Regions from separate parts of the Rhodococcus sp. NBC_00294 genome, predicted to be linked through region 2. Evidence: riboswitches for the same ligand, from Rfam matches in the RefSeq annotation. Region 2 holds a riboswitch; each other region holds the start of a gene.
What was found. Region 2 has a riboswitch for S-adenosylmethionine ahead of OHB23_RS17210 (bifunctional o-acetylhomoserine/o-acetylserine sulfhydrylase). Riboswitches for the same ligand answer to the same signal wherever they lie in the genome.
Positions count from the first base shown of each region.

Region 1 (3,270 bases), 1.5 Mb from region 2:
CTCGCTGTGGACATGGGCCCCGAGACCCGCGAGGGCTGAGCCTCAGGACGCGCGCAGGCGCCGAACCTCCAGGGCGGGTACCACCTCGGTGGTGATCGCCCGGACGACGGACTCCCGCGTCTGCTCCACCACCGGACGCAGGGTCACGCCGTCCGCCACGTCGACCGTCACGATGTCGGCGACGAGGCCTGCCAGACCCGACGCGGTGCCGACGTACTGCAGCGTGCCGGGGCGAGGCTTGCTGTCCGACGCCAGCACCTCGCGGCGGGCGGTCCGGGCGTCGGCGGCGATGTGCACGTCGATGTCCACCACGACACGAGCACCGGGGTGCTCGGCCTTGAGGGTCGCGTAGCGGCTCTGGGCCTCGGAGAGATCGGCGGCGGAGAACCGGACGACGTCCGGGGAGGTACCGGAGACGCCGTCGAGGAAGACGAGGGAGTCGGAAGACACCGTGGTCATGAGTTGTCCAGTCAGTCGTGGGTGCAGCGGTGGCTGTGAGGTGAAGTGAGTCGCACGATCACCGGACCGGACAGGCGCTCGAGGTCGCACGGCAGAGGTCGACGTGTCGTCGACCCCACAACCTGCTCCTCGTCATGATGCTGATGCTAACGATCCGGTGGTGACGCGATCCCGCAGTGAGAGGCACGTCACACGCACCGCCTCCACGAACCGGTCGACATCGTCGGCGGTGGTCCCCAGCCCGATGCTCGCCCGCACGGCACCGTCGGCCGCGCCTACCCGCGAGAGGAGGGGGTGGGCGCAGAACTTCCCGGCCCGCACCGCGATGCCGTGATCGTCGGCCAGCGCGGTGGCGAGTGCACCCGCGTCGACACCGTCGACGGTGAAGGACACGATGCCGACGATGTCGGCGGAGTCGCTCCACAGGCGGAGGACCGACACACCGGCCAGAGCGGTGAGCCCGCCGAGCAGGGCGCCCGTGCACTCCTGATCGTGAGTGGCGATGGCACCGTGGCCGATCGCGCCGATCTCGTCGCACGCCGCGGCGATCGCGACGGCGCCGAGGAGATTGGGTGTGCCGGCCTCGTGCCGCGCCGGGGACGGCGCCCAGTCGATGTCGACCGACGCACCGAGGACGGACACGTGCCGGGTGGCTCCACCGCCCGCGAGGTACGGCTCGGCCACATCGAGCCAGTCACGCCGTCCCACGAGCACTCCCGCTCCGAAGGGCGCGTACAGCTTGTGACCACTGAAAGCCAGGTAGTCGATGCCCGCCGCGGTGATGTCCACGGCGCGGTGCGGAACGAGTTGCGCCCCGTCGACGAGGATGCGGGCACCGTGTCGGTGCGCCAGATCCGCGAGTCGATCGAGGGGCAGGACCTCGCCCGTCACGTTGGAGGCACCCGTGACGGCAAGCAGCGCAGCAGGTCTCGACGCGAGTTCGTCGCCGAGCCGAGTCAGAGTCTCCTCGACCGAGTCCGCCGATCGCACCACCCGGCGGTTCCGCCACGGCAGCAGATTCGCGTGATGCTCGATGTCCAGCACCACCGTGTCCCCGGGAACGCAGCCCGCCAGGAGATTCAGCGCGTCGGTGGTGTTCCGCGTGAACACGACCACGTCGTCGGGATCCGCGCCGCAGAAGCGGTGCACCGTGTTCCGGGCGGACTCGTACTCCCGGGTGCAGACCTGCGACTTGTGGCCGGCGCCGCGGTGCACACTCGCGCAGTGCGGCAACACCTCTCGTACTCGCTCGACCACCGCGTCGAGCGCGGGAGCGCTGGCCGCGTAGTCGAGATCGATGCTGCGAGTGGTGCGGCCGTCGGCACACGTCACCTGCTGGTCGCGGCCGTGCACGGATGCGATGGGGCGCTGCAGAACTGTGGTCATGATGAATCCCTCCGTCGAGGGATCGACGCACGGCACGAGGGCCGCGATCTGACGAGAGGCGTCGATCCGCGCTTGCCGCCTCCGTCGTCGGAGCGCGGCCAGGTCGTCACCCGGAGCACCCCACCGCGGAGGAGGGTTGCCGACCAGCGAGCCGGGGCTTGATGCTGGTACTCGTGACCTGGAAGCAGGATGGCAAACGGTCGCCCGAGTTGTCAACCGGTTCGCCGCACGCGCGCCTGGTCGGCGGAGTTGTTCACCAACCCGCAAACTGGGCGTGCAATAACGTGTCGTCACACCCGCCAGCGTTCCGTCGTCCCTGTTCGATGCGAGAGGCCGTTCGTCTTGTCACTGCAGACCCGTGTTCCCGAGGCCTACCTCCGTTCCTCCGTGGCGGCCCCGGTGCGCACCCTCGTCGACATCCTCGAGGACACCGCGCGGGCATTCCCTGATGCGCCGGCCATCGACGACGGCGACACCACCATCAGTTACAGCGAACTGCTCGACAACATCGACGAGGGCGCTCGGTGGCTGTCCCGACACGGCGTCTGCGCCGGCGATCGCGTCGGGGTCCGCATGCCGTCGGGCAGTTACTCGCTCTACGCGGCGATCCTGTCGGTCATCGCCGCCGGTGCGGCCTACGTCCCGGTGGACGTCGACGACCCGGACGAGCGGGCCGAGCTGGTGTTCTCGGAGGCCGGCGTCACCGCGATCATCGCGGACGGCGGCGTCACCCGAACCGACACCGCGGGGACCGGGCGCCCGGTCGGCCATCCCACACCCGACGACGACGCCTGGGTCATCTTCACCTCGGGCTCGACCGGCAAGCCCAAGGGCGTCGCGGTGAGCAATCGCAACGCGGCGGCGTTCGTGGACGCCGAGGCGCGACTGTTCCTGCAGGACCGACCCATGGGCCCGGGCGATCGGGTGCTGGCGGGGCTCTCCGTGGCGTTCGACGCGTCGTGCGAGGAGATGTGGCTCGCCTGGCGCAGTGGCGCCTGCCTCGTTCCCGCGCCTCGCTCCCTCGTACGCAGTGGCATGGACCTCGGCCCCTGGCTCGTCGCACGTGACATCAGCGTGGTGTCGACGGTGCCGACCCTGGCGGCGCTGTGGCCTCGCGAAGCGCTCGAGGACGTTCGGTTGCTCATCTTCGGCGGCGAGGCCTGCCCGCCGGATCTCGCTGAGCGACTGGCTGTTCCGGGCCGCGAGGTCTGGAACACCTACGGGCCCACCGAGGCCACCGTCGTCGCCTGCGCCGCTCTCATGGACGGTGTCGGACCGGTGCGCATCGGGCTGCCGCTCGACGGATGGGACCTCGCCGTCGTGGGCCCGGACGAGGAGCCGGTCGCGGTGGGCGAGGTGGGTGAGCTCGTCATCGGTGGCGTCGGCCTCGCGCGTTACCTCGATCCGGTGAAGGACGCCGAGAAG
Region 1 covers NZ_CP108043.1:563,053-566,322, forward strand. The annotation lists gene OHB23_RS02635 (YbaK/EbsC family protein) at 1-39, shown strand, start outside; gene OHB23_RS02640 (hypothetical protein) at 43-459, opposite strand; gene OHB23_RS02645 (aminotransferase class V-fold PLP-dependent enzyme) at 592-1,845, opposite strand; SAM riboswitch class IV at 1,909-2,024, opposite strand; gene OHB23_RS02650 (Pls/PosA family non-ribosomal peptide synthetase) at 2,188-3,270, shown strand, end outside.
Region 1: it holds a riboswitch for S-adenosylmethionine, as region 2 does, so the genes downstream of both, OHB23_RS02645 (aminotransferase class V-fold PLP-dependent enzyme) here and OHB23_RS17210 (bifunctional o-acetylhomoserine/o-acetylserine sulfhydrylase) in region 2, are expected to answer to the same signal.

Region 2 (3,270 bases):
GGTGTACACGGCGAACATGCCGCCGAAGCCCACCATGCCCACGAAGAGGGTCATCCACACCTGCGTGCGCCGGAAGGCGCCCAGCTCGGTCCGCGGGTTCGTGGTGGGCATCGAGTCCAGTCGCGGCAGCCACACCGCGAGGGCGGTGACGGTGAGGGCACCGATGACGGCGACGATGCCGAACGCGCTGCGCCAGCCGAACGCCTGGCCGATCCACGTGGCCGCCGGCACACCGACGACATTGGCGACGGACAGTCCCATCATCACCATGGCCACCGACTTGGCACGCGCACCGGGATCGGCGAGGTGGGCGGCCACCAGCGCTGCCACACCGAAGTACGCGCCGTGCGGCAGTCCGGCGACGAAGCGGGAGGCCATCAGCTCGTGGAAGCTGGGCGCGAACACCGTGCCCAGGTTGCCGAGAGTGAACGCCACCATGAGGGCGAGAAGCAACGTCCGCCGCGGCACCCGCGCCGCGAGCGCGGCGATGACGGGCGCACCCACCACGACACCGACGGCGTAGGCGGAGATGAGGTGGCCGGCGCTGGGCTCGGACACCCCCATCGTGGTCGCCATCTCCGGGAGCAGGCCCATCGAGACGAACTCCGTGGTGCCGATGCCGAAACCGCCGAGCGCGAGCGCCAGCATCGCGACGCGTCGGCGGCGCACCCGCAGCCGATCCGCCGCGGGGTCCGCGGCAGCAGCGGGAAGGACGTCGAACGCGACGGAGGGGGGTGTCACGAGCTCACTTTCGGGTCTGCGCCCGTCGTCGATCGTTCATGATCGATTCAGAAGCGCTCGGGTGGTCAACGACGACGGGCGCCCCGAGAGGCGCCCGATCACCTGACCAGTCTGACCGTCGGCAGGATCATTCGCCAATCGAACGATCGTGAGTTCGGCCACCCTCGTGCCGTCGACACCCGACCCGCTACCATTCCCGCCAAGGTCATGAGTGCCAGCATCGAGCCCCGGCTTGCTGGCCGGCAACCCTCCAACCGCGGTGGGGTGCCCCGGGTGATGACCGGGTTACTCGGCCCGCACGGGCCGAGAGCAAGCGCGGGCCCGTCTCCTCGGGCCCACCGACCGACGATCTCGGAGGTACCCATGTTCTCCCACCGACTGTGTTGTAGCCGGCGATAGGCCCCGACCCTTCTCTCCACGAAGATCGGCTCGCCTACTGCGCTCTGCACACGGTGAGGTGCCTCTCGTGCTGCGGGCGTGGCGGCTGCCGACGTGGACCCCACTCGAGCACCCCACTCGAGCACCACCCCACGAGGAGCACGACACCCATGACCGATCACACTTCCGACACCGGTGCCACCGAGGGCGACGTCGTCGACGCAGCCGGAGCACCCGTCGAGGATCCGGCACTGAACTGGAGCTTCGAGACGCGGCAGGTGCACGTCGGACAGGTTCCCGACGTCACCACCCACGCGCGCGCCCTGCCGATCTACCAGACGACGTCCTACACGTTCGACAACACCGACCACGCCGCCGCGCTGTTCGGGCTCGCCGAGCCGGGCAACATCTACACCCGCATCATGAACCCGACGCAGGACGTCGTCGAGCAGCGCATCGCGTCGCTCGAGGGCGGCGTCGCCGCACTGCTCGTCTCGTCCGGACAGGCCGCCGAGACGCTGGCGATCCTGAACATCGCCGAGACCGGCGACCACGTCGTCTCCAGCCCCCGTCTGTACGGCGGCACGTACAACCTCTTCCACTACACGCTGCCCAAGCTGGGCATCACCGTGTCCTTCGTGGACGATCCGGACGACCTCGACCAGTGGGAGAAGGCCGTCCGCCCCGAGACCAAGGCGTTCTACGGCGAGACCATCTCCAACCCGAAGAACGACATCTTCGACATCCGCGGAGTGTCCGATGTGGCACACCGCCACGGCATCCCGTTGATCGTCGACAACACCGTGGCGACGCCGTATCTGATCCAGCCGCTGAAGCACGGTGCGGACATCGTGGTGCACTCGGCCACCAAGTACCTCGGCGGCCACGGCACCGCGATCGCCGGCGTCATCGTCGACGGCGGTGGCTTCGACTGGACACAGGGTCGCTTCACCAACTTCACCACCCCCGATCCCAGCTACCACGGTGTGGTGTTCGCCGATCTCGGCGCTCCGGCCTTCGCACTCAAGGCCCGCGTGCAACTGCTGCGCGACATCGGCGCGGCGGTCTCCCCGTTCAACGCGTTCCTCATCGGCCAGGGCATCGAGACACTGTCCCTGCGCCTCGAGCGACACGTGCAGAACGCGACGGCGGTCGCACAGTTCCTCGAGCAGCGCGAGGAGGTGACCAGCGTGAACTACGCCGGGTTGCCGTCCTCCCCGTGGTACGAGCGCGGACAGGAACTCGCCCCGCGCGGAGCGGGTGCCATCGTGGCGTTCGAACTCGCGGGCGGTGTCGACGCGGGCAAGCGTTTCGTGGATGCGCTGGAGCTGCACAGCCATGTCGCTAATATCGGAGACGTGCGTTCACTGGTGATCCATCCCGCGTCGACGACGCACTCGCAGTTGACGCCCGAGGAGCAGCTGGCCTCCGGAGTCACTCCGGGTCTGGTGCGACTCGCAGTCGGTATCGAGGGAATCGACGACATCCTGGCCGATCTGGAGAAGGGTTTCCGGGCCGCATCTTGACACTCGATCTCCACTCGCCTGCCCGTCCGTCGGCATTTCCGCCGGCGGACGGGCAGGTGGGCACCGTGCACATCGGCGACGTTCTCCTCGAGAGCGGACGCGTGGTTCCCGACGCGACGGTCGCCGTGCAGCGGTGGGGCGAGGTCTCGCCCGCGCGGGACAACGTCGTTCTCGTCCAGCACGCGCTCACCGGGGACTCGCACGTCACCGGACCGGCCGGACCGGATCACCCGTCGCCCGGGTGGTGGACCGGCATGGTCGGTCCCGGCGCACCCCTCGACACCGATCGCTGGTGCGTGGTGGCGACGAACGTGCTCGGCGGGTGCCGAGGTACCACGGGTCCCGCGTCGCTCGATCCGGACGGTGTCGCGTGGGGATCCCGATTCCCGGCCATCTCCATCCGCGACCAGGTGGCGGCGGAGCGCATGGTCGCCGACGCCCTCGGCATCGACCGCTTCGCGGCGGTCGTCGGCGGCTCCATGGGCGGTATGCGCACTCTCGAGTGGCTGGTCTCGTACCCGGACCGTGTCGCCTCGGCACTGGTGCTCGCCGTCGGTGCGCGCGCGTCCGCCGACCAGATCGGCACCCAGACCACGCAGATCGCCGCCATCACCGCCGACCCAGA
Region 2 covers NZ_CP108043.1:3,692,946-3,696,215, forward strand. The annotation lists gene OHB23_RS17205 (MFS transporter) at 1-648, opposite strand, end outside; SAM riboswitch class IV at 945-1,063, shown strand; gene OHB23_RS17210 (bifunctional o-acetylhomoserine/o-acetylserine sulfhydrylase) at 1,290-2,645, shown strand; gene metX (homoserine O-acetyltransferase MetX) at 2,642-3,270, shown strand, end outside.

Region 3 (3,270 bases), 340 kb from region 2:
GAGGTCACTTTCGGGAGAGGTGTGCGTGGGAATCAGAGAACCCGGGAGAGGAACTCTCGAGTGCGACTGTGGGTCGGGGTGTCGAACACCTCTACAGGAGAACCCTGTTCGAGGACGACGCCGCCGTCCATGAACACCACGGTGTCGGCGACCTCGCGTGCGAAGCCGACCTCGTGCGTGACGATGACGAGCGTCGCGCCGTCTGCGGCGAGACCGCGGATGACATCGAGCACCTCGCCCACCAGCTCGGGATCGAGTGCCGAGGTGGGTTCGTCGAACAGGATCACCTTCGGGCGCAGCGCCAGCGCCCGGGCGATCGCGACGCGTTGCTGTTGTCCGCCGGACAACCGCCGCGGGTAGTCGTGCGCCTTGTCACCGACACCGACCCGCGACAGGAGTGCGAGAGCCTCGGGTTCCACCTCCGACCGCGGACGTCGCTGTGCGGACACGGGTGCCTCGACCACGTTCTCGAGCACCGTGAGATGCGGGAACAGGGTGAAGTTCTGGAAGACGAAGCCGATCTGCGAGCGCTGGCGCCGAATCTCCTTCGGCGTCAGTTCGTGCAGTTTCCGCCCTCTGCGGCGGTATCCCACGAGAGCACCGTCCACTCGGACGGATCCGGCGTCGACCTTCTCGAGGTGGTTCACCGTGCGCAGCAGAGTGGACTTGCCCGACCCGGAGGGTCCGAGAACGGCCGTGACCTCCCCCGGCCGCACGGTCAGGTCCACGCCTTTCAGGACCTCGAGAGCACCGTAGGACTTGTGCACTCCCCGTACCTCGACCGCATACCGCACAGTCTCGATCTCGGCGGTCATCGAGTTGCTCCCCTCGGTGACAGCGGCAGCGCAGCGATGCGCGAACGCAACTTCTGGATCGGCGTGAGCGGCACCGTGCGCAGTGCACCCTTGGAGTAGTGCCGCTCGACGTAGAACTGCACCACGGACAGGACGGACGTCAGAATTACGTACCAGACCGTCGCGACCATGAGCATCGGGACGACACGGCCGGTCCGTCCGTAGATCACCTGGACCTGATAGAACAGCTCGGCGATGGCCATGACCGAGACGATCGAGGTGCCCTTGAAGAGACTGATCACCTCGTTGGCCGCGTTGGGGAGGATTCCCCTCATGGCCTGCGGCAGCACGATCGCGAAGAATTCGCGTCGCTTCGGGATCCCCAGCGCCGCAGCGGCTTCGAGCTGCCCCTGATCGACCGAGATGATGCCGGCGCGCACGATCTCCGCCGAGTACGCCGCCTGATGCAGGGCCAGACCGATGATCGCCGCAGTGGACCCGCTGATGACACTGTTGACGTCGAACTCGACGAAGCTCGGTCCGAACGGAATGCCCAGGGACAAACGCTGATACAGGTAGGCGATGTTGAACCAGAACAGCAGTTGCACGATCAGCGGGATCGACCGGAACGCCCAGATGTAGAACCAGGAGATGATCTGCAGGACCGGGTTCTGCGACAACCGCGCCGCCGCGAGAGCGATGCCGAGTGCGAACCCGATGAGGGTGCCCCAGAAGGTCAGCTGGATCGTGAGCCACAGAGCAGTGACGACGGACCGCGCCGTGAAGTACTGAGCGAAGGTGCCCCAGTCCCAGCCGGCGTTGGTCACCAGCCCGTGGACGAACTGTGCGAGAAGGACCAGGGTCGCGACGGCGATGATCCACCGCCACGGGTGCACCGTGCGTGCGACGACGAGGTCGTGATCCGAGACGTCACCGGCGTCGGTGGCGACCGGTCGATCGTGGAGTTGAGTCACCGGCTGCACCGGTGCGTGAGGGCAGCGAACATCGCTGTGCCTTTCGAGAGGACGAAGTGAGGGACCTGGTCAGCGCCGCGTACAGGCGCAGCAGCACTCTCGACACGACTCGAGGTGCAGGCGCAGGACGTGCGGGCGTTGGCTCGTCACAGTGTTCATCGGCGGATCTCCTCCATCGGTCCTGGCGGTAGCACCCACACACTCGAACTCGAGGCGGGTTGCTGCGACGTCGACGAGCCAGGTCTCTCGGTCGCTCTGGATGGTGAGGAAAATGTAGCGCCGACGTCTCGAGACGTCAAATCGCACAACACTTTTCGGCTCAGTCGAGTTCGAATCACGATGACCGGAAAGGGTGACAACCGCACCGACCACGAGTTCGCGGTGGTCACGCGCCCGAGGTCTCACGGCCAGACGTGCGCCGGATCGCCGCGACGGAACCGTCCCGGTCGGTACATTCACGGGGTACACGGTGGAGGTCAGCCGACGACGGATCACCGGTGACGGGGACCGGGGTGCTCGCGTGACGCCACACATCGACAGAGCGCACCGCGGCGCGCGGACGTCGCTCACCGAGTCGCCTCTCGAGACACCCGCACGGCAGGTGCTCGACATCCGGTCGATCGCGATGGGAACGGCGATCACCGGTTCCGCCCTGTCACTGGGAGCGGGCTGGGTGGTGCCCGGGCTGTTCTTCCCCGGCATCGCCCCGATGCTCGCCACCGCTCTCGCCGTCGCTGCGGCCGTGGTGGGAGCCGGCATCATCTGGCGCTCGGGGCGGCTGACCGAACGCCAGTTCGTCGCCATGGGCATGGTGATGCTGTGCGGTACGACGTTCTCCGCGGTGGCGGTGACCGATCCGGCGGGTTCCCTCGCGATCGCCGCGCTGCTCACCATCGTCCCGGTGCTCTCCGCGGCCGCGTCGCCGCCCGCGATCGCGTGGTCGTTCACCGTGGCTGCCGGTGGAGCCGCCGTCGTCGTGTCGTTCGCCTCGGCAGGGTCTGCGGCCATCGCGTTCATCAGTGCCGGCGCGTCCCTGACCATCGTCGTCGTCCCCGTCGTGTTGGTGTGGGGCCTGCGGCGGTCGATGGTGCGGGTGAGTCACCGATTCGACGTGCTCGCGCGCACGGACGTCCTGACCGGCCTGTTGAACCGCCGGGGCGTACTCCCCCGTCTGACGGAACTGCTGGGTGCCGCGGCGTCGCGGCACGAATCGGTCACCACCCTCGTCATCGACATCGACAACTTCAAGGCCGTCAACGACACCCACGGACACACCCACGGTGATCGGACGCTGCAGTCCGTCGCGCGAGCGGTGGTGCTGGCGACTCCGGCGGGCGCCGTCGTCTCTCGTCTCGGCGGCGAGGAGTTCCTGGTCGTCGCCCGCGGTGCACGTACGGCCGATCTCGCGGACCGTGTCCTGCGATCGGTGCGCACACGGTGCTCGGTGACGGTGAGCATTGGCACCACGACGGCCGTGGCCACGGCTCCCGACGGCGCCGCGC
Region 3 covers NZ_CP108043.1:4,037,152-4,040,421, forward strand. The annotation lists gene OHB23_RS18830 (amino acid ABC transporter ATP-binding protein) at 33-815, opposite strand; gene OHB23_RS18835 (amino acid ABC transporter permease) at 812-1,768, opposite strand; SAM riboswitch class I at 1,938-2,034, opposite strand; gene OHB23_RS18840 (GGDEF domain-containing protein) at 2,289-3,270, shown strand, end outside.
Region 3: it holds a riboswitch for S-adenosylmethionine, as region 2 does, so the genes downstream of both, OHB23_RS18835 (amino acid ABC transporter permease) here and OHB23_RS17210 (bifunctional o-acetylhomoserine/o-acetylserine sulfhydrylase) in region 2, are expected to answer to the same signal.